Regions from separate parts of the Paenibacillus sp. 11B genome, predicted to be linked through region 3. Evidence: riboswitches for the same ligand, from Rfam matches in the RefSeq annotation. Region 3 holds a riboswitch; each other region holds the start of a gene.
What was found. Region 3 has a riboswitch for cyclic di-AMP ahead of Q0V21_RS30635 (C40 family peptidase). Riboswitches for the same ligand answer to the same signal wherever they lie in the genome.

Region 1 (6,935 bases), on a different contig from region 3:
CCATCCGAAGAAGCCACCGAACCTGTACGTCCACCTTTAACTGTCGCTGTTGCTGTATATAAAGCTTCCATTAAAAATCTCTCCTTCACCTTCAAATTTTTTAATGCCTACTATTCAATTTAAACTTCTGGCTTATTTTGAAACGCATGTTGTTCCTTATTCAGCTTTTACATCTTTATTATTTTCATGCACGTGAGATGCACATTGGTTATTTATTAAGGGTTGGGTAATATACTAAGGCACAACTCCTTCTCCGGTAAATCTTGTCCTTCTACACAAAAGTTGCACTAGACAAAAATAATTGAAGGAGTACAATGTAAGTATCAACATAAACGTTTAGACATATCGAAAGTAGTTTAATTACGTTTTTTGATTTTGATTTCATTTTGATTTCAATGTTCAAATTTAATCAAAGGAATGACATCGTTCCTCTTCATATAGAATATCAATACTTCAAAGTCGGGTGATTATATTATGAGTAAAAAAAATCCGTTCAACGCTCCTTCCAATGAACCATTGGCTGCGGGTATGGCCCCCTCTCTCGGGGAAGCCCATAGCTCCATGAAGGTGCCTCAGAACGCTGCTTGGTGGAAAAAGTTCCTAGCTTTTGTTGGACCGGGTTACCTGGTTGCCGTTGGATATATGGATCCCGGGAACTGGGCAACTGATATTGCAGGTGGTTCACAATTCGGCTACACCCTATTGTCCGTTATTCTGATTTCAAACCTGATGGCTGTTGTGTTACAGTCTCTCGCTGGTAAGCTCGGGATTGTCACAGGACGGGATTTGGCGCAAGCCTGCCGCGAACGATTCAGCATGCCTGTCGTGATGGTGTTATGGATATTGTGTGAGCTTGCAATTGCAGCCACCGACCTTGCCGAGGTTATTGGTTCAGCCATCGCGCTCAAACTGTTGTTCAACATTCCCATGTTATATGGCGTCATTATTACCGCTGTCGATGTACTGGTCATTCTTTTGCTGCAAAATAAAGGCTTCCGCGCATTGGAATCGCTCGTTATTGTGCTGATGGCTACCATCGCCCTCTGCTTCGGGATTGACCTTTTTCTCGCCAAACCGGATATGGGCGGCGTCATGCACGGCTTTGTACCCAGTGCCGAAATTTTGCAAAATCCAGCCATGCTCTACATCGCCATCGGCATTATTGGCGCAACCGTGATGCCCCATAATCTGTATCTGCATTCTTCTATCGTACAGACCCGTCAGATTGAAAAGACAACTAAGGGTAAAAAAGAAGCGATTCTGTATACCACCATGGATTCAACAATCGCTTTAACACTGGCCCTGTTCATCAATGCAGCCATCCTGATTGTGTCTGCTGCCGTGTTCCATAGTGCAGGCATGACCCAGGTTGCGGAAATTACGGATGCTTACCATCTGCTGACACCTTTGCTGGGAACCACCATCGCCAGCATCCTGTTCGGTGTAGCCCTGCTGGCTTCAGGCCAGAACTCAACACTCACCGGCACACTGTCCGGTCAGATTGTAATGGAAGGCTTCCTGAACATTCGTATTCCGGCGTGGCTTCGTCGGCTGGTAACACGTCTGATTGCAATCATCCCGGCCGTTATCGTAACAGCTATTGCCGGAGAGCACGGAACAGAAGAACTGCTGATTCTGAGCCAGGTTCTGTTGTCGCTGCAGCTCCCCTTTGCCGTTATTCCACTGATCATGTTTACGAGTGACAAAAAAAGCATGGGGGATTTTGCTAACAAGCTGTGGCTCAAAATCATCTCCTGGATCATTGCCGGAGTTATCGTTATCCTGAATGTGTATCTGATCATCCAGACCATTCGGTTGTTCTAGGTTAAAGAAAACTAATCCGTATTTTGTCTAACTCAAAAAGGCTGATCAACTCAAGTAACGTATCCCTTGAGATGATCAGCCTTTTATATTTTTTAGCAGCAGCCTAATCCAACCTGATCCATACCGATTAGAGATCAGCTCTAAATACCGCTTTTAGTTTATTTATCAATTTTGAGTTACCATCAACAAGGGAAGTAGTTCATCCAGTGATTCAACCGTCCAGTCTGGACGGTCTGCATCTGCTAGCTCCGGCTGGAACCTGCCATACCCCTGCAAAATTCGGATCGTGTGCATACCCAGCTTCTTAGCCGGAATAATATCATTATCAATCCGGTCGCCGATCATGACCGCTTCCTCCGGTTTACATCCCGCTTGTTTCAGAGCTACAGCATACAATTCAGGATCAGGCTTGGACACTCCTTCTTCAGCGGAACAGGCCAGCACATCCACGTACTTACGCAAACCATAGCTATCCAGCCGATTTTCCGTCCCCGGGCTCTGATTGGCAATGATGCCAATCTTATAGTGTTGCGACAACGTCTGGAGAACAGCGTCGGCTGACGCGAAGGGGCGTTCAAGCTCTTTGCGGAACTTCAGCTTCTCCTGTATCTGTTCCCGGTGCCGCTCATCGCTGATCAGGGTACGAATAGCCAGTTTCATCGGCCATTGCTCGTAATTTCGGTAGGAGGCGGCAAATAGTTCTCGTACTGTCTGCATCTCCACCTGATAACCAAGCGCACAAGCTTCTCGAACGAACTGACCAATAATATCATCCACCGGCTCCCACTCGTCCACAAGCGTATCCCCCACATCAAAGAACAACCATTGTATTCCACGTACATCCGGCACGCCTATTCCTCCTCGTTAGCCACAGGAAATTCATTTCCCCATTTCCCAAACCATAAAAAAGAAGACCCACCATCATGCATGAGTCTCCTCAATATTCCGTATATTTATGATTTCAATTATAACAGGCAGCTGACACTGGATCAATCACAGGAATAGTACCACTAACCATTAAGCAGAAACCCAACTTCCCCATTCAAGGAATATACGATACGGTCTGCTCCCATTCCCCGATAGATCCCTTTGGGGTGGCTTTGTTCTGTAATGACACACAGGGACTTGGATGTCCAGGAGCGGCAGATCTGCAAATATCGGCAGGTCAGGTTTAGGCTATTTTCAAAAATAAAAACATTGCCTACACTGCCTTGCGGCAAAAACCATTTCTGAGCTGCAGCCGTGTTCATGCGAATGACATGCTCCACACCAATTCTCCGGAGCCTGCGCTCTTCCCCTGCACTGTTGGTCAGAACGGCAAACGGCATTTTTTTGTACATCAGCAATTTGATAAATTTACGTCCTGCTTCATTTGGAGCAGTCACTAAGATCATCTCTTTATCCATCATTCGTTCCTCCCTTGGCGTGAAAAGACAACAAAAAAGAAGCGTGGGGGACCAAGGCCTCCCGGACGCTTCTTCAATAATCCATAGCAAAAAGACACTATGAACCAGCGTACGGCTTGTTGCCTCTCCCTTTAACGCTTACGAGGTTAGCTGACGGATTCGGGCGCGAGAGTCGCCCTATTTCCGGCTGTCACCGGAAAATTCACCCCATGGATGCCTACTGTCCTGGACAGTTCATCCTGTTGGTTCCCCCGTTTCCCACCCATGAATGAATGGAAACTCAGCGATTAAAACATCGTTCCATTATGTTCCTTAATCAGAGCGATATTATCGTTTGTTTCGTTTTTCATGTAAAATTTAATTGAAATTGGAATTACGATATGAATCATACACCCGTGCCATATCGGTGTAAAGTCTGCGCAGATCACCGAATCGACGGATTTTTGCCATTTCACATCAATAATAGCGCTTACAACACATCCATTCTCCACCCATCTCTTCAAAGCTCTCTAATTCTCTCTTTAGCGAAATTCAGGTAGCAAAACATTCACAGTTCATACACGAGAGGTCCAAATAGCGTTAAAAAAACAATATTAATTTTGCAATATTTAATTGCAATCAATATAATAAATGATAGAAGAATATGAAATGGAGGCGATTTTCATGTCAGTCTACGACTACAAAGTAAACACCCTTCGCGGTCAGGAAGTTGAGATGTCCAACTATCGTGACAAAGTACTGCTTATCGTGAATACAGCAAGCCAATGCGGCCTTACACCTCAATTCAAAGGTCTGCAAGAACTCCAGGATAAGTTCAAAGATTCCCCATTTGAAGTTCTTGGTTTTCCAAGCAACCAGTTTGCACAGGAAAAAGGCTCTTCTGATGATATTGCCGAGTTCTGCCAGATGAACTATGGTGTCAGCTTCCCCATGTTTGAGAAGATCGATGTGAATGGTTCAAGCGCTCATCCTCTATTCCAGCATCTAACCAAAGAAGCACCTGGCGTACTCGGCTCCAAAGCCATCAAATGGAACTTCACCAAATTCCTTGTGGATCAGAACGGACGTGTTTTGAAACGGTATGCTCCCAAAACAACACCTGATAAAATTGAAGCAGACATCAAAGAATTGCTTAAATAACAATTCAAGGCCATCCGAACCCTGCAGACAGAATGAGCATGCATTCAGGGAAACGGGTGACCTTTTTTTGTCTGGACTCATCTTTACTGTAAAAAAACATAAAAAAGAAGCTCCCCGTATGGGAAGCTTCTTCTTAATCGTTCTTATGATGCGGTCGAGAGGACTCGAACCTCCACGGGTATACACCCACTACCCCCTCAAGATAGCGTGTCTGCCATTCCACCACGACCGCATGTCGTAAATAATCGGCAACAGAATTGATTATACCCGCTTCAAGTTTAAATGTAAAGCATTTTTAATATTATCATTTTAACTGCGCTTTCCCTTCCAAAAATCGTATAATCTCGTCATTTTCTCCTAAAAAGCACATATGATTAAAATTGATCCCGTTTTTATATCCGAGCAGGCGGATCACTCTACTTCCTTTATAAGGAACAATTACTCCATTCACCTTAAACAAGATAACTTAAATTGTAATATAAATTAACATAATAAAGATTTTTAAATTTAAAACCCAGAAACTATTGACAAAAAGCGGATATTTATGTGAACATATATATCATATAATTCGGATTTACGAACTTAAAACGAACTAAAACAGAGTATAAATGTTATTTTACATTACATTTAACGAACGTAGGAGGCGAAAGATTGTGAACCGTGGGAATAAGCTGCTCGATTACGTCAAACTGCTTGATTCCTCTATCCAGGTCGGAGGGTTCACCCATTCTTTTGGTATGGATACCCATATTACTGAAGGAACCATTCGCAGTGCTGAAGATCTAGAATCATTCATGCGCTGTCAATTGCACCCCAGTATCGTGCGTCTGGAAGGTATGGCGATTAAAGGCATATACACCGCCACAGATCATAATGACGCGTGGCGTACAGCCCTTATCGACAAACTCGTTCATGTCCAGCGCACCCCAGCAAGCCTCAGAGAACATGCCTCTACAATGGGAAAACGATTGATTAAGCTGGCTCGTGCACTCCACCCCTGGATTGATTTTAGCGAGCTTGAACAGACTCTGGCTAAGTATGAATCCGTTGGCTGCCTTTCCACTGTTCACGCCTGGATTAACCACCACCTCGAAATCCCTGTCGAGGAGGCAGTCCTTGGTTATCTGTATTCAGCCATGAGTGCCTGCATAACCGAAGCCTCCAAGGTGATTCCCCTCACTCCCGATACAACCCAGAACCTGTTGGTTCGCCTCGCCGCAGACCTGGAGCATGAATGGCATACCGTCAGCGCCTCCGCTGCGGATGGACTGGTACAACCAGCCTCAATGTCCATGAAAACATTATTCCCCAGCTTCCATATGCTTGGAGCAGGACTTCACGCCTATAGGGCCTGATCTCTACCCCTTCACCCCCATACAACTCACCTCCTCATACAGTAAAACATGAAAAACACGCCGCACCTCATCGCTGGCGTGTTTTTCATGTCATTTATTTTGTCTATTTAACGTAATTACGCCATTTTACATAATAAAATACACTTATTTCCGTCTTTTTTAATTGTTAGATGACGCAAATACGTATATAATAAATTATACAGCTCGCATATCTATATATTCTACATCAAGAATAACCGGCTGAATACTATATTCCACTGAGGGGTGAACCCTTTTGAACAAAAAGAAACCTGTGACTCCTTTCGGATGGGCCATCAAACGAAGACTAACCGAGCTCCAGGTCGACCAAAAGACATTTTGTGAACAGTACGACATCCCGCCATACCGTCTGTCCAATCTCATCCACGGTACACGCAAAGCAACCCGGTTCAGGAACCAGGTCGCCGATATTTTGGAAATTCCAGATGATTTAAGATAAGTTTTCTGCCAAGGAGGAGCTCATTTCATGAGGTACTTAATATCCGATCTGGAGAGATTATCGTTCCAGTCCATGCAACACCAGCTCATCATCGTAGACCATAACTGGATCATCCGCAGCTGCAATACGGCTTGGCAACAAGGACTCGGGCAACTGCTTCCCAAACCGGGCGTATCCAGCCACTCCAGCACCATACCCGAAACATCTTATTACCTTCGTTTAATAGAGGGGTGGACATTACGCGAGGAACAAGCAAAGAATGCGAAGATCGTTCAGGAGTTGAAAAGTATCACTGCACCTTTTAAAGACAGTCATACATATGACATCTTCGTTCAAACGGCCCACAACGAACAACGGTGGTTCCGTCTCGAACTCACCCCATTGATTCAGGCCGACCCATCCCTGCTGTCTGATCTCGCACTGATTGCACACACGGATGTTACCGAACAGAAACAGACAGAACGCCAATTGAAGAAAGCTCTGTCCGAAGTGCGCACGTTGCGCGGACTGCTTCCCATTTGTGCTGTCTGCAAACAGATTAAGGATGAACAGGACAGCTGGAATTCAGTTGAGAGTTATCTGGAGAAGCATACTCATGCTGAATTCACCCATGATATCTGCCCGGATTGCATCCGAAGACTATATCCGAAGTACTCCAACATTCTGGACAAGCACGCCTGAACTCTCCCTACCACCACGAACCTTAGCTACACAGACAGATGGTGCTCAAAC
Region 2 (6,935 bases), on a different contig from region 3:
GAATCCTCCATTATCTCGGTTATCGGTATGGTGGACATTATGTACCAGGCAAGTGTGGTCAAAAACATTACGTACCAAGGAATGAACCCATTCCTGATTGCAGCAGCCATTTACTTTGTGCTGACGTTCATTTTGTCCAAGCTGATGGGTCGACTGGAAAGGAAGTTGAGTGCAAGTGATAGACGTTAGACAATTACACAAATCATATGGAAGCAACGATGTGCTTAAGGGCATCAACGTAACAATAGGCAAAGGTGAGGTTGTCGTGGTCATCGGTCCGTCCGGATCTGGGAAAAGTACCTTCTTACGTTGTCTGAATCTACTGGAGCAGCCTACTTCTGGGGAGATTGATTTTGAGGGAGTATCGATCACGGGTCCCAAACATAACATTAATGCGACTCGTGAAAAAATGGGGATGGTATTCCAGCATTTCAATCTGTTTCCACATAAAACGGTGCAGCAGAACATTACGATTGCTCCCATTAAAGTGAAAAAACAGTCTGCACAAGAAGCGGAACAAATCTGTGAAGATTTGCTCAAAACGGTTGGCTTGTCCGACAAAAAAGATGCCTATCCAAACCAGCTGTCCGGTGGACAGAAACAACGGATAGCTATTGCAAGGGCACTTGCGATGCAGCCGCATGTTATGCTGTTTGATGAACCTACCTCTGCACTGGACCCTGAAATGGTCGGTGAAGTGTTGGATGTCATGAAACGCCTTGCAGTAGGCGGCATGACCATGGTCATCGTGACTCATGAAATGGGCTTTGCCCGTGAAGTAGGTGACCGCATTCTGTTTATGGATGGCGGGGTTATTGTAGAAGAAGGAACGCCGGATGAAGTGTTTGGTCAACCCAAACATGCACGTACACGTGACTTCCTCGCTAAAGTGCTTTAATACAACCAAATCCTAAAGGATGATGGTCAAGGTGGAAACAAAAATTCGTTCTGCGGATGAGAGTTCATCCGATTCATGCATCCCTGTCGACGCCCAGTCGGCAGGGATGTTTTGTTATGTGAGGATACGAACAGATTTACATAAAAAGTAACGTTTCTGTCATCAATGATTTAAGTCCAAATAGACAATTTATTGAAAAAAGTCGCTTGAATTCAGCATAAAAGTTGAAGTGAATTAGCCAGATGGTAACATTTACTACGACTCTTGGTTACAAAATTGTGATATATTTGTTCCTGCCGAAACTTCCGGAGGTGGGAGTGTGGGGGATGTAACGATGCAGAGTGTGCTTGGGGAAGAATCATTTGCACACGGCTTGGGGTGAATTAGGGCTACATAAATTATTCATGTAATTGAACCTATAGGGTGGTTTCCTCCATCCGAATCCGACAACTAACTTCGCAGGCATAATGAGGGAGGAAGACCATGATTAACAAGAAACGTATAGCCAAAACAGCAACAGCTTTGCTGACAGCAGCAATGCTCATTCAAGCCGTTCCGGCTCATGCTGATTCAGTTCATGTGGCCAAAGAGGGGGATACCTTCTACACCTTATCCAAACAATATGGAGTTGGACTTAACGCACTTATTAAAGCTAACAATGACATTTCAGCCTACAACATTTATGGGGGATTGAAAATTACGATCCCTGGTAACACAACGAACACAGCTTCTGCTGCAGCAGCAAAAACAGAGGCCAAAACGGTGACTGCCGCAAGTCTTGACGTAAATTCGGATAGCAAGGTGGTACAGGCCTGGGGGAAAACGTTTGATTACAGCAAAACTGTCGACGTAAAAGCAACAGCATACTCCGCGGATGCTTCCGAAAATGGAGGATGGGGTGCAGTAGATTACTTCGGTAATCCGCTCGAACTTGGCACGATCGCAGTAGACCCTAGTATCATTCCACTGGGTACAAAAGTACTGGTAACGGGTCATACACATCCAGGACTACCTAAACAGGCATTTGTTGCTACAGCCCGTGATGTGGGTGGTGCCATCAAAGGCCATAAAATTGATATCTTTATTCCTGGCAGCAAGCAATCCGTGAACACATTTGGTATTCAGGATGTTGAACTTTACATTTTGAAATAAAATCAAAAGAGTAGCTGCACATGAACATGTGAGACTACAACTGAACCTACATCAAACCGTAAAGGGTGTCCTTCAATCACAATATTGTGATTGAAGGACACCCTTTTGCATATCCGATTTCTGTAGCAACCCAAGCTGCTGGCGCTGCTGCTGAACGCGCTGCGCAGCGAATCTTGATCCTACTTGCCCTTGGGCAGTTCCAACAGTTCATCCAAAGTTACGAGCTCATACCCGCGGTTTCGCAGCTCCTCGATGACTTCAGGCAACGCCTCAATAGTACCATTTAATATCGATCCGACCCCGCCTCCTGCATGCTGCAGAACAATGGAACCAGGTTTGACGGCAGACAGGATGTTTTGTTTGACTTCCTCTTTGGAGAGACCCTTCCAGTCCAGGGAATCGACGTTCCAGTTCACAATGCTGTAATGTTGTTTGGCCGCCCATTGCAGCTGCTGCTCGTTAATGTCGCCATAGGGTGGACGAATCATTTTGGGTGTGTAACCTACCAGATTGCGAATAATATCCCCGGTATGTAAGATTTGTTTGCGAAATGCATTCATGGATAGCTTACTGAACTGGGGGTGATTGTAGCTGTGATTGCCAACAATATGCCCTTCCTTCACCATGCGTTTCACCAAATCCGGATGTTTCTCAGCGCGATGTCCCACGATGAAGAAGGTAGCCCGTACCTTGTATTTTTTTAAAATATCCAGCACTTGAGGGGTGAACCGCGGATCAGGTACATCATCAAAAGTCAGTGCGACCTTTTTTGTTGAAGGGCCGTTGGTTTTGAACGTATCCGCATATTTCTGTCTGAGCTGTCCCAGTGTCAGCTGTTCCTCTTCGGAAGAATCAGACTTCGAAGCAGGTTCGGTTTGCGGGCTTGTAGATGCCCATATCTGAGCAGGGGCGTAACTTCCTCCCAGAAGAATGAACATGATGGATATCATTATGAGGCGTATGCGCATGTTAGTGCCTCCTTTTCCCAAATTGCGTTCTCTTTGGTATGCCCGGGGGGATCCGTATTTATGCATGATGTGAGATGTTTCATTGTTGATTCATTAAATTGTAGCCATAATTCCACCATATATATTACATATAGAAAAGGACAGGTGGAGCAGGATGAATACATACGATTTAAATTCCGTTCGTTTACAGGTGATTGAGGCAGGGGAAGACAAAGTGTTTATGGTAACTGGAGGAAGATCACATATTGGGGCGGTAGCAACATTTTATCCGGACCGGGAACGGGTGAACGGGGCTACGGTGCATATCCCTGGGCATAAAGAACAAGAGCTGTGCGAGAGACTTGCACGTAGAGCTTCTCTGCATTTAAAGGTAACCGTGACTGTGATTATGGGCATTCACTTTGATGCTATTACGCGAATGCAGATTGATGAGATTGTGCAGACTGCAGAGAAGCTGCTGGATGAAGAGCTGTTGAGCCAAACCGGTCCACTGATCCAATAGCTCCAGGTAGGCTAAGTAGCTAAAATCGTTTTTTAAGATTTTTTTTGTTAAAATTGAAACGAGTAGAACATTGCCACGTATGTATGATTATATACAAGGATGAACTATCGACTAGGAGGAATACCATAATGTCCATTTTCAAACGATTGCGCGATTTAACGATGTCTAACATTAATTCCATTATTGACAAGGCAGAAGATCCAATCAAGATGACAGATCAATATATCCGGGATATGCAGGAAGATCTGGAAGATGCGGAGAAAGCTGTTGCCGCACAGATTGCTATTGAGAAGAAATTTAAGCAACTGTTCGAAGAACAGGAAGCTCTCGTGAAGAAACGTGAAGAGCAAGCACATACAGCTGCGCGTGCACAGAATATGGATCTGGCCCGTCGGGCACTGGAAGAGAAAAAAGTCGCTGAAGAGAAGATGGCTGAATACAAAACAAGCTATGATCAAAATAAAGCGTCTGCCGATAACCTTCGTGGCAAGCTGGACGAAATGCGCAAACAATTGACGCAAATGAAAAATAAACGCGAAACATTGGTTGCGCGCTACAATGCAGCAAAAGCTCAAACCGAAATCAACAAGGCACTGAACGGATTTGGTTCAGATACTGCTAGTGCCGGCATGAAGCGTATGGAAGAAAAAATGATGCAGATGGAAGCTCAGGCTGAAGCCAGCAATGAAATGTCGTCCAAAGGAAAATCGCTGGATGATGAGTTTGAGAAGCTGGGCAAGGATCAGGCTGTTGAGGATGAACTGGCAGCGTTGATGAAGCAATACGAAAATAAGAACTAAACCTTGTATGTAAGCAGGGCACCAGCGGAGGAGAGACCAGCGTTTCTCCTTCGCTTTTAATTGCGGTTCATGTTGATATGTGGGGGCTATGGTAATGGATTTGAACATTTTGGCAATGCTGGTCTGGACGTTATCGGGTTCGGTTTTGCTGTTTGTCTTGATGTATGTGGATTCGTTGTTCACGAAGTATAAGGATTTTGCCGAAGTAAAGGCGGGCAATATGGCTGTTACGACACGTATGGTAATGAAGCTGTTTGCTCAGGGTTATGTACTTGCTACCTCCATTTCGACAGCGGGTCACCTTGGAGAAGCGTTGTTGGTATCCGTAGTTTCATTTATTATTTTGCTTATTCTGGAGAGTGTGGTTCACTATATGATTCGGAGATGGGCGAACCTGGATCTGGATACGGGAATACAGCAGGGCAAGACAGGTTATGGCTTGTTCTCGGGTGCACTTCATATCGTGGGCGCATTAATTATTGCAGCTTGTTTATAAGATAAAGAACAGGAGTAATGGGCATGAGTGTGTGGAAACGGATTAAAGGAATACTAGCCAAACCTGAACCGCCCCAGGCAGAGAAAACAATGCTTCAGCTGGCACCTGGTGATATCTGTGAGGTTTCGCTGGTTACTTATGAAGTTGTTGGGCGGGTACATCATCGAGCACGGAATGCGGCAGTCCTCACGTTGCAGGATGGTACGTCTATCCGACATTTGCATATAGAAGAACGGGAAATGACCCGATATGCCCTCTATACACCAATTGATGGTCGTCTTGATGCACCGGATGAGGTGCCTACGTTACTGGATCTGGATGGACGTGCGTATCATCTGGAGGAAGAATACGGAGGAATGGTAACCACTACTGGCAGGACACCCTATGGTCAGGCTGGCGAACAATTAGTATGGCAATATCAGTCTGATGATAACATGCTTTTGCGTGTGGAGTGGCAAGACAGAAGATTTACGCTGTATGAGGGTGAGTCCATTCTTCCTGCGGATATCAAAGTGATTCGTTCGAGCTAGGAGAGGTTCCAATGAAAAAGCGCTTGGCACATGGATTAAAATTAATGCTGGTCCTCAGCCTTGTGATGTCGCTGCTGTCCGCGTGCGGAGCACCTTCCGTTCAGGACACATACCCGCTGGAATCGGTCAGCGGCAGTGGTAACACGACATCCTATGTGTACCGAGCTGCCGATCGTACCGTTCCAGAGGTCGCGCAGGAATTATCTGAACAGCGGAAGCCGGATCAGATCTCGGCGGAAAATACAGAGCGGATGTTCCTGGTATATCAGGACCAGTATTATCATTTGCAGCAAGATCCGAATAAAGCGGAAGACACCTTGGTTGAGGTGGATTCCAAGGAATATGTTCGGCAGAATTATGATTCGTCCTTTTTGCAAGGGTACTTAACCGCAACATTAATCGGTAGCTTGTTTGATTCTTTTGGGGGCAGCGGGTCTGGTAAGTATCGGGGATATACGAATAAAGACACGTACAAACCGAGTGCAGGTTCCTATCGAACACCGACGAGCAGCGATAAAAAGGTTGCCCCGCCCATTACTGTTGACCGTAAAGGGTCGATTACCCGGCGAGGCAGTGACAAGGATTCGAGCGTAGGCTCCGGTGGTGGATTATTCAGCCGAAATAAGGAGCAAAGCAAAGGCACAATTGATCGCAATAAAAGCAGTGGTGGCCTTGGCGGATTGTTTGATTCACCGAAGAGCTCTTATAAAAAGCCCAAAACGAGGGTTGGGGGCGGCCGAATTATGAGGCGTAGGTAGTACTACTCATAATCGGCGGTCCGCAATATTATTCGCAGAAGAACAGTGAAAAGGTAAAGTGGAGCGAGCTCTGCCACTGCAATATTACCTTGGCAGCTGTTCTTTTTGTTTTATGATTTGCGGACATGATGGGACTTTCGCACACGAGGTATGGTTGTAGCCGGCTGTTTGCGAATCCAGCGGATATAAGGAGCGATGCGCTCATCTTGCCTCAGTGCCTGCACGTCAGTTAAACCGTAGGTTATTATATCGCGATTGGTATATAGAGAATGAATTTGTTTATGGCAAGGGATACAGAGGTTGGCCTTAGGCATGTGCGTTCCGCCCATTTCTTTGGGTGTCAGGTGATGGACGGTTGTCTCGACAGGTTCCCTGCCACATAATTCGCATCGTTGGTTCATAAAGAGTCAGCTCCTTTTCTCGTACATATTATGGGCTGTCGATTTGTCTTTCATGTGGAACGTAATGGGGGAGTACTTGTCACAACCTGGCTTTCGGGCTACACTTTCTAAAACGATCAAATGTCCCAGGGGGTTCGAACACCATTGAAAATAAATTCTCATTCAACTGATATGACAACTGCGAAATTTAACCGTACAGCTATACAAGTCCCAGATGCGCAGGCTAAAGTTGCTGCTCATGTCAGTTCAGGTTCAATAGAAAAAGTAACACTTGAGCAAGCACATGGTCGAACGCTTGCGGAGTCGATTTATGCTCCCCATCCTTATCCCTTCTTTCGTCGCTCCGGAATGGATGGCTTCGCAATTCTAAGCTCGGATACGATTGGAGCATCCAGCGAGCAGCAGATTTGGCTTCGTATCATTGATGAAA
Region 3 (6,935 bases):
CGTTTTATTGATCCATTGATCTACGTCTGCTGTCATAATCAGATTCCTAGCCCATGAATACCATTCACTTTTTAACCATACTCTCGTTGGGACAGGAAAACCTAATTTTTTTCGTTGCTGTACATCAGGTGGAACCACATCTTTCATAGCATCACGGAGTAATAATTTAGTTGCTGTGGGTGTAACTTTATACTTTGTAGGGATGGTAGCAGCTAATTCAAATACTTTGGTATCTACAAAGGGAACGCGAAGTTCCAAGGAATTTGCCATCGACATTTTGTCTGCTTTCATTAGGATATTCCCACGTAGCCACGTATGAATATCAATATACTGCATCTGTGTGACTTCATCATATAACTTCGCTTGTTCATAAAGTGGCTTAGTCACCTGCTGGGTTGGTTTACATACTCCCTGCTCCGATAACCATGGTGCTAATACCTTGCTTTTTTCATGATCCATAAAAATCTTCGCATTTCCAAAGTAACGTTCTTGCAGAATAAGACTCCCTCTTTCCAAGAATCCTTTGCCTTTCATGCCGGTAGGCATTAATCGTCCAAGATGTCCTGCAAGACTTCTCCATGGACCTGGAAGACCCTGAAACATGCGGAGAGCATAGGGTTCCCGATAAATGTTGTAGCCACCAAAAAATTCATCTGCACCTTCACCTGAAAATGCCATCTTAACATGCTGACTAGCCAACTTCGATACAAAGTAGAGACCCACGGCTGATGGGTCTGCTACTGGCTCATCCATATGCCATATTAGAGAAGGTAGTATATCTATATAGTCGCGGGCATTAATCCGAATTTCATGATGCTCAGTCCCTAAATAGGCTGCTGTCTTCCTAGCATCATCCAATTCACTATAGCCCGGCATATCAAATCCAACGCTGAATGTTTGGGTTGGCTCCAAGCGATGAAGTAAACCTACTAAACTGCTTGAATCAATACCACCCGATAAGAATGCTCCCCTAGGGACATCTGAGTTCTTATGAATACGAACAGATTCCGTTATTACTGATCGTGTTTCCTCTACTAAATCGGAATACGACCTACTTTCATGGGGCTCAAACTTCACTTCGTAATACGGTCTGATGGTCATTCCATTATTCTGTACAATCAAATAATGGCCTGCTTTCAGTTTATGGATCTCTTTGAACATCGTTAGAGGTTCAGGTACATATTGAAATGTGAGATACTGATAAAGAGCATTTTCATCCACTTCCCTATCAATCCTACCTGAAGCCAGCAACGTTTTAATTTCAGAGCCAATCATGTATCCGGAGGCGGTCTCACTGTAATAAACAGGCTTGATTCCGAAATGATCCCGTGCCGCAAATAAAAGATCACTCCTTTGATCCCATATGGTGAACCCAAACATGCCTCGTAAATAGTTGACACATTTAATTCCAACGTCCTCATAAAGCCTCAGTAATACTTCGGTATCGGAATCTGTATAAAATGTATACCCCTTCTGACTCAACCAATCCCTCAACTCTTTATAATTATAAATCTCTCCATTGAATACCAACCAAATATCTTTGTTCTCATTGGTCATGGGCTGTGCCCCGTGCTCAATATCCAGTATACTTAGTCTCCTAAAACCCAGACCGATATGATCATGGATATATATCCCTTCATCATCTGGGCCACGATGAGCTATGGAGTCGGTCATATGTTGCAGAATGTTTGCATCTACTGGCATACGATATTTGTTATATAAACTTACAAATCCACACATAGGGCTATTCTCCTCTAATCAATATAAGATTAGTTTAGCTTTTATGTATGTGGAATCTGTGAAAGATTACCGTCCATATCATAAATCACAGTTTAGATAAGTTATTTACTTATTTATTAGTTTAGTTCACTGGAGAATGGTTCTATCTGTTCGAGGCAAGTTGCTAAACAAAATGGACAAACCCGTGAATTACCCACGGGCTTGTCCATTTTAATGACTATCGTTAACCATTTTAAGATAGTTCTGCTCGCTAACCACTCTACGAGCTGTTACATATTTGGTTTTATAATAACTTTCAGATAAGCTACTAATTCGAACACCCTTACTGCTTGATGAATGTGCAAATTGATTGTTACCTACATAAATTCCCGCATGTGAAATGCTGCGACCATTCGTATTGAAGAAAACGAGATCCCCTGGGCGTAATTCTTCTTTCTCTACAAACGATCCCTTTGCTGCTTGCATACTAGAGGTGCGCGGCAAATCTAGTTTAAACTTATTAAAAACATACAGGATAAAACCGGAACAATCAAAACCAGATGTTGTTGTCCCACCATAAAGGTATGGCGTTCCAACCACTTCTTTTATTTCTTCTGTTAGCTTTGCCTGACTAGCAAATGCACCTGTTGCTGTGGAGGTAAATAAAACTGCTGCTCCAAGAACCGATAAAATGACTTTCTTCAAACTTTTGTTCCTCCCTTAGATGCCTACGGAGTTAGCTTAAGGATTCGGTTAAAGGCTCCCTATATTCTTTTCTTACAAGAATAATTCACCCAACAAATGGTTCCCCCGTTTTCAATACGAAATTCGGCAAAAATAGTTAAATATTTGTAACCTATAGAGTATTATATTGTTAAATTGTGTGGATTTAATGTGGAATTCTCGTATATCTTATTCTAAAAAAGAAACGACCGTCTCCTGCTGAAGTTAGGGAGCGATCGCTTCTTAGCACATGTTCTTTTTGTATTGCCGAATTCTAGTTATAAGTTCAAGGCTCCTCTACACTATACAACCACTTATACCCTATGCCCCAAACCGTTTGAATGGGGTTCTGTTCCAATCCAGCCAACTGCAACTTCTCCCGGATATTTTTCACATGGGTGTCTACGACTCGGTTATCCCCAAAAAAGTCACTTCCCCAGAGACGTTCAATGATTTCATCTCTAGAGAAAACTCTTTGTGGATTCTCGGCCAATATAAGCAATATATCAAGTTCTTTTTGGGTCAAATCCAGATTTGTGTCGAGTACCATAACCTGTCTTCGATCTGGATAAATAATCATGTCAGTATACATGATTTTTTTACCGATTTCTTTAAGGCTTAAAGACTGTGAAGAGCGTCGAACAAGCGCAAACAAGCGAGCAATGAGTTCATCAGAATTTACAGGTTTCACCATATAATCATCAGCACCGACACCTAACCCATGTACCTTATCCTTCACATCCCCTCGAGCTGTAAGCATCAATATAGGTGTTTCAGTAAACGATCTGATTTTTTCACAAAGATGCCATCCATCCATATCCGGCATCATAACGTCTAATAAAATGACATGATACGAATTTTTCTGAAGATAGGACAGTCCTTCGGTTCCATTATGAGCTTCCGTAATATCAAAACCCTCTTTAGTTAAATAAATTCGCAACAGATTTCTCATGTTCCATTCGTCATCAATAACTAATGCTTTCAATTTATTCATATGGTCATCCCATCCATTTCATTAATCTTTAGTAATATGCGGTTTCTGACCGTAAATTTGAACGATCATTAGCTCATTTGTTTCACATATTATATTTTGAAGCTGTGTGATTTTAATGAAGAAGAGGTGATGGACGGGAACATCACTTTAAATCGCGTCCCCTCTCCAATTTTACTTTCCACATGAATTGTTCCTCCTTGTTGTAAAACAAGACTTTGAACAATGGACAGCCCCAGTCCTGTTCCTCCATATGCCCGGGATCTGGATTTCTCAACCCGGTAAAAACGTTCAAATATATTGGGAAGTTCTTCTGTTGAAATTCCGGGCCCCGTATCGCAAATGCTTATTACAACCCCTTCTAATTCAGAAGTTAAAGAAACTTGAATATACCCCTCGGCTGTGTAACGAATGGCATTATCCAATAGATTCAAAATAATCTGTTCCAGTCGGTTAGAGTCTACAAAAATATGGGGTACGGGACTCAACTTACTTCGAATCGTAAGATCTTTTTCTTGGGCTTTTAATTGAACCTTATCTATAGACCTTTGAATAATCGAAGTGGGTTCTACAGACATCAGTTTCAAGTCAATTTTACCTTCTTCCATCTTAGACAATTCAAAGAGATCATTTATGATTACATTTAAACGTCGTGCTTCCTCAGAAATGATTTGTAGATATTTTTTCTTTTCTTCATCATTTTCCACAAGATCTTTAGCCAATATGTCTGCATACCCTTCCATATAAGTAATGGGTGTTTTCAATTCATGAGAGACGTTGGCAAAGAACTCCGAACGATTATCTCGATATTGTTTTAATTCTTTAGCGAGGTCGTTTATGGCTTGTGACAATGAACCAATCTCATCTTTAGTTTCCACAGGAATTTCAAGATTCAGTTCTCCTTTGGCAATTTGGCGAGTTGCACTTTCAATTTTTAATAATGGATTCGATAATCTTTTGGATAGAAAAAATATGCAACCCAACGCCAATAACAGTGCTCCAAATCCAGTGATAAACAGTAAATTTCTAATCGTTTGGATCGAATCTTTCATATTTTCTAGAGAACTAATCACGTAAATCCCTTTGACCGTTGGATTAGTGGTTACGGGGATACCATGAAGCAGGTAAAGTTCGTTATTAAAAGTGAATTCTCTTTCCACCTTCTTCCCTTCTAACAATTTGCGATTATCCCAGATATAGTTAGGATAAATGGAGGCGTCTGAAGTCTTTGATTCAATGAATCTTCCTTGTGAACTCAAGATGTACATCTGGACGCCTGTAAAATCAGCCATTTGTTCCGCACTGTTGCCTTGCTCCTCAAGCATAGTAGACAAATGTGCTGCTAACTCATTAGCTTCATCGTGTACCTTTGATGACAAAAAATTCGTGAATATGAGGTTAAGTACAATACTTAGCAATATTAAAATCCCAATAAACAAGCTGAAAATGGTAAAGCTAAGTTTTAAATGAATTTTATTCCACACCGAATATATCACCTTTTGAAATCATATTAGGAAAACAAAACAGTCGCCATTATGGCGACTCATAAAATTTATTTTGACTCAGAAAGGACGAATTGTTTTTCACGCTACGTAGTATGCACTTCATTTGTTATTAGACGGTTCCCCACTTGCAGTGCTTTAATTTTATTTTTGCCAAATACTATAGAATTAAAGCATTCTCTTTAATTCTTCAGCAGTGATTCTCTTCAAAAACTTGCTGAATTTTTCTTTACCTTTTGCATGAATTTTGTAATAATCGATTATTTTCATTACCTTTTGTGTCACTTCCGCTTCCGTTAAACCAGCTAGAAAAAGTTCAGCCAAAGAAGCTTTGATTCCCTTTGGATCTCCACCTATATACATATCGAATTTGTCTTTCATTTTAACGATTCCGATATCTCTCAAGAGGGGTTCACTAGTCCCGAGTGCACAGCCAGCATATCCGATCTTCAGAGGTGTCGGTGTCAATATCCCAGCTATAGCTTGATTTAACTTTTGAGCAATGTCTAGTCCGGAATCTTCAGCCCCTCTGCAGAAATTACAAGCGATCAAGGCCTTAGTTGCATAACCTGCAGGGTTTACCTCAAGTCCAATGCTTCGAAGATTGTCAGTTACGACGCCTTCCGATTCAGCCGATATTTCAATATAAAATTGTTTAAACGGAGTCATCTCGGTCTTTTGCTCTGGACCCATAAGTTTACTGATAGCTGAAAGTTGTACTGCAGTAAACAAGCTTCCTCCTACTTGAATCGGTGGGGAAACTGCAATCATCAATCTTTCATTGTTCACTTCTTTTTCTCCTTTAACCGAATTAATGTTATAAAGAATGCGTTTAGTTTATTGCCCTCTTCATGTATTTCATATGACTGAATCAAAGCAACTCTTACTTAAGTCCACCGTTGCATTTGATGACTTTAGAATACCCCCCTATAGTATAATTATCAAGCTTTTTCTTTATATATACAATTTGATTTAAATTCTTTTTCATAATAAAGGAGCTACCTAGGTTTATTCTTTCACGATTCCCCTAAAGACCAGTTCTCTCCACCATCATTGCTTTCATAAACCGAATACTGATCTGTCACAATGATGAGCCGATTGGGATCTTGTTTTGAACTTTTGATCCCCAAAGGCATCTCACCATTTAAGTCTACGTCGAGGTCAGACCATATTTCCAAATCAGTAGATTTTAAAAATCCACTCTCTGTCATGATAATCGTTCCTCCATCGAACAAAGACAGTACTCCGTATGCGGGCTCGTTTGTAATCTGGATTTGTTCCAAATCTCTGCCCTTGACATTATAGCGAACCAGCCCTGATTCCGTTGCAGCCAAAATGGTCTCTTTAGCCGAAGGAAGTATAGAAATCGAATACGCCCCTTGGGGGATACTTCCGATTTTGTTCCACTGTTTCCCACCATCCTTCGTTTGATACACATTGTTGTCAGCACTAGCCAACAACGCAATTAATCGACTTGAATTCCTCGGGTCCATCGCTAAGTAGTGCACATCCGGCTCATTGGGTTTTGCTTTATTTGGAAGTCCATTCTCTGCAGTTTCCCAGGTCTCCCCACCATCATTAGAACGTTTCACAAAACCATGGCCCGCGACAAAGATGTTCATGGGATTATTCGGATTCGTTTCAATTGCCATTACATCACTTGTCATAAGTTCTTTACGAGTTCGCTGCCATTTTTGATCTATAAATTCATATATACCATTATGAGTTCCCATCCATATGGTTGTATCATCATCTGCAAAACTAAAGATATGCGGATGGGTGGTGGACTGAGGTGTTAATAGATCCAAATTTGCAGTCCTGTCTTCTCTACTCTCCCCCCAGAAAATAAAACCGACAATCACTACTAATGATAATGCGAGATAAAATCCAACACCCAGGGATAGCCCTTTTTTCTTTTTTGGCATGGGTCATTCTCCTTGTCTAAAATAATTTTAGGTCAGTATAGAGAAAAATTGTGAAGATTCTGCGTGTTTTGACGA

Region 1: linked by a shared signal. The riboswitch ahead of Q0V21_RS15505 (HAD family hydrolase) and the one ahead of Q0V21_RS30635 (C40 family peptidase) in region 3 are both predicted to bind cyclic di-AMP.
Region 2: linked by a shared signal. The riboswitch ahead of Q0V21_RS01800 (3D domain-containing protein) and the one ahead of Q0V21_RS30635 (C40 family peptidase) in region 3 are both predicted to bind cyclic di-AMP.

The regions. Positions count from the first base shown of each region.
Region 1 covers NZ_JAUKNS010000003.1:102,940-109,874, forward strand. Annotated here, with positions in the region: gene Q0V21_RS15490 (organic hydroperoxide resistance protein) at 1-71, opposite strand, end outside; gene Q0V21_RS15495 (Nramp family divalent metal transporter) at 529-1,824, shown strand; gene Q0V21_RS15500 (HAD family hydrolase) at 1,990-2,673, opposite strand; gene Q0V21_RS15505 (HAD family hydrolase) at 2,835-3,233, opposite strand; cyclic di-AMP (ydaO/yuaA leader) riboswitch at 3,351-3,526, opposite strand; gene Q0V21_RS15510 (glutathione peroxidase) at 3,894-4,370, shown strand; tRNA gene Q0V21_RS15515 (tRNA-Leu) at 4,520-4,602, opposite strand; gene Q0V21_RS15520 (urease accessory protein UreF) at 5,024-5,725, shown strand; gene Q0V21_RS15525 (hypothetical protein) at 6,000-6,203, shown strand; gene Q0V21_RS15530 (nitrogen regulation protein NR(II)) at 6,231-6,884, shown strand; gene urtE (urea ABC transporter ATP-binding subunit UrtE) at 6,911-6,935, opposite strand, start outside.
Region 2 covers NZ_JAUKNS010000001.1:400,904-407,838, reverse strand. Annotated here, with positions in the region: gene Q0V21_RS01810 (ABC transporter substrate-binding protein/permease) at 1-189, shown strand, start outside; gene Q0V21_RS01805 (amino acid ABC transporter ATP-binding protein) at 176-898, shown strand; cyclic di-AMP (ydaO/yuaA leader) riboswitch at 1,183-1,379, shown strand; gene Q0V21_RS01800 (3D domain-containing protein) at 1,382-2,050, shown strand; gene Q0V21_RS01795 (polysaccharide deacetylase family protein) at 2,230-3,018, opposite strand; gene lpdD (prenylated flavin chaperone LpdD) at 3,173-3,520, shown strand; gene Q0V21_RS01785 (PspA/IM30 family protein) at 3,649-4,320, shown strand; gene Q0V21_RS01780 (DUF350 domain-containing protein) at 4,415-4,816, shown strand; gene Q0V21_RS01775 (DUF4178 domain-containing protein) at 4,840-5,346, shown strand; gene Q0V21_RS01770 (DUF4247 domain-containing protein) at 5,358-6,104, shown strand; gene Q0V21_RS01765 (HNH endonuclease) at 6,215-6,505, opposite strand; gene Q0V21_RS01760 (molybdopterin molybdotransferase MoeA) at 6,626-6,935, shown strand, end outside.
Region 3 covers NZ_JAUKNS010000010.1:59,891-66,825, reverse strand. Annotated here, with positions in the region: gene asnB (asparagine synthase (glutamine-hydrolyzing)) at 1-1,740, opposite strand, end outside; gene Q0V21_RS30635 (C40 family peptidase) at 1,951-2,424, opposite strand; cyclic di-AMP (ydaO/yuaA leader) riboswitch at 2,430-2,563, opposite strand; gene Q0V21_RS30630 (response regulator transcription factor) at 2,729-3,436, opposite strand; gene Q0V21_RS30625 (sensor histidine kinase) at 3,526-4,917, opposite strand; gene Q0V21_RS30620 (NAD(P)/FAD-dependent oxidoreductase) at 5,104-5,724, opposite strand; gene Q0V21_RS30615 (WD40/YVTN/BNR-like repeat-containing protein) at 5,952-6,860, opposite strand.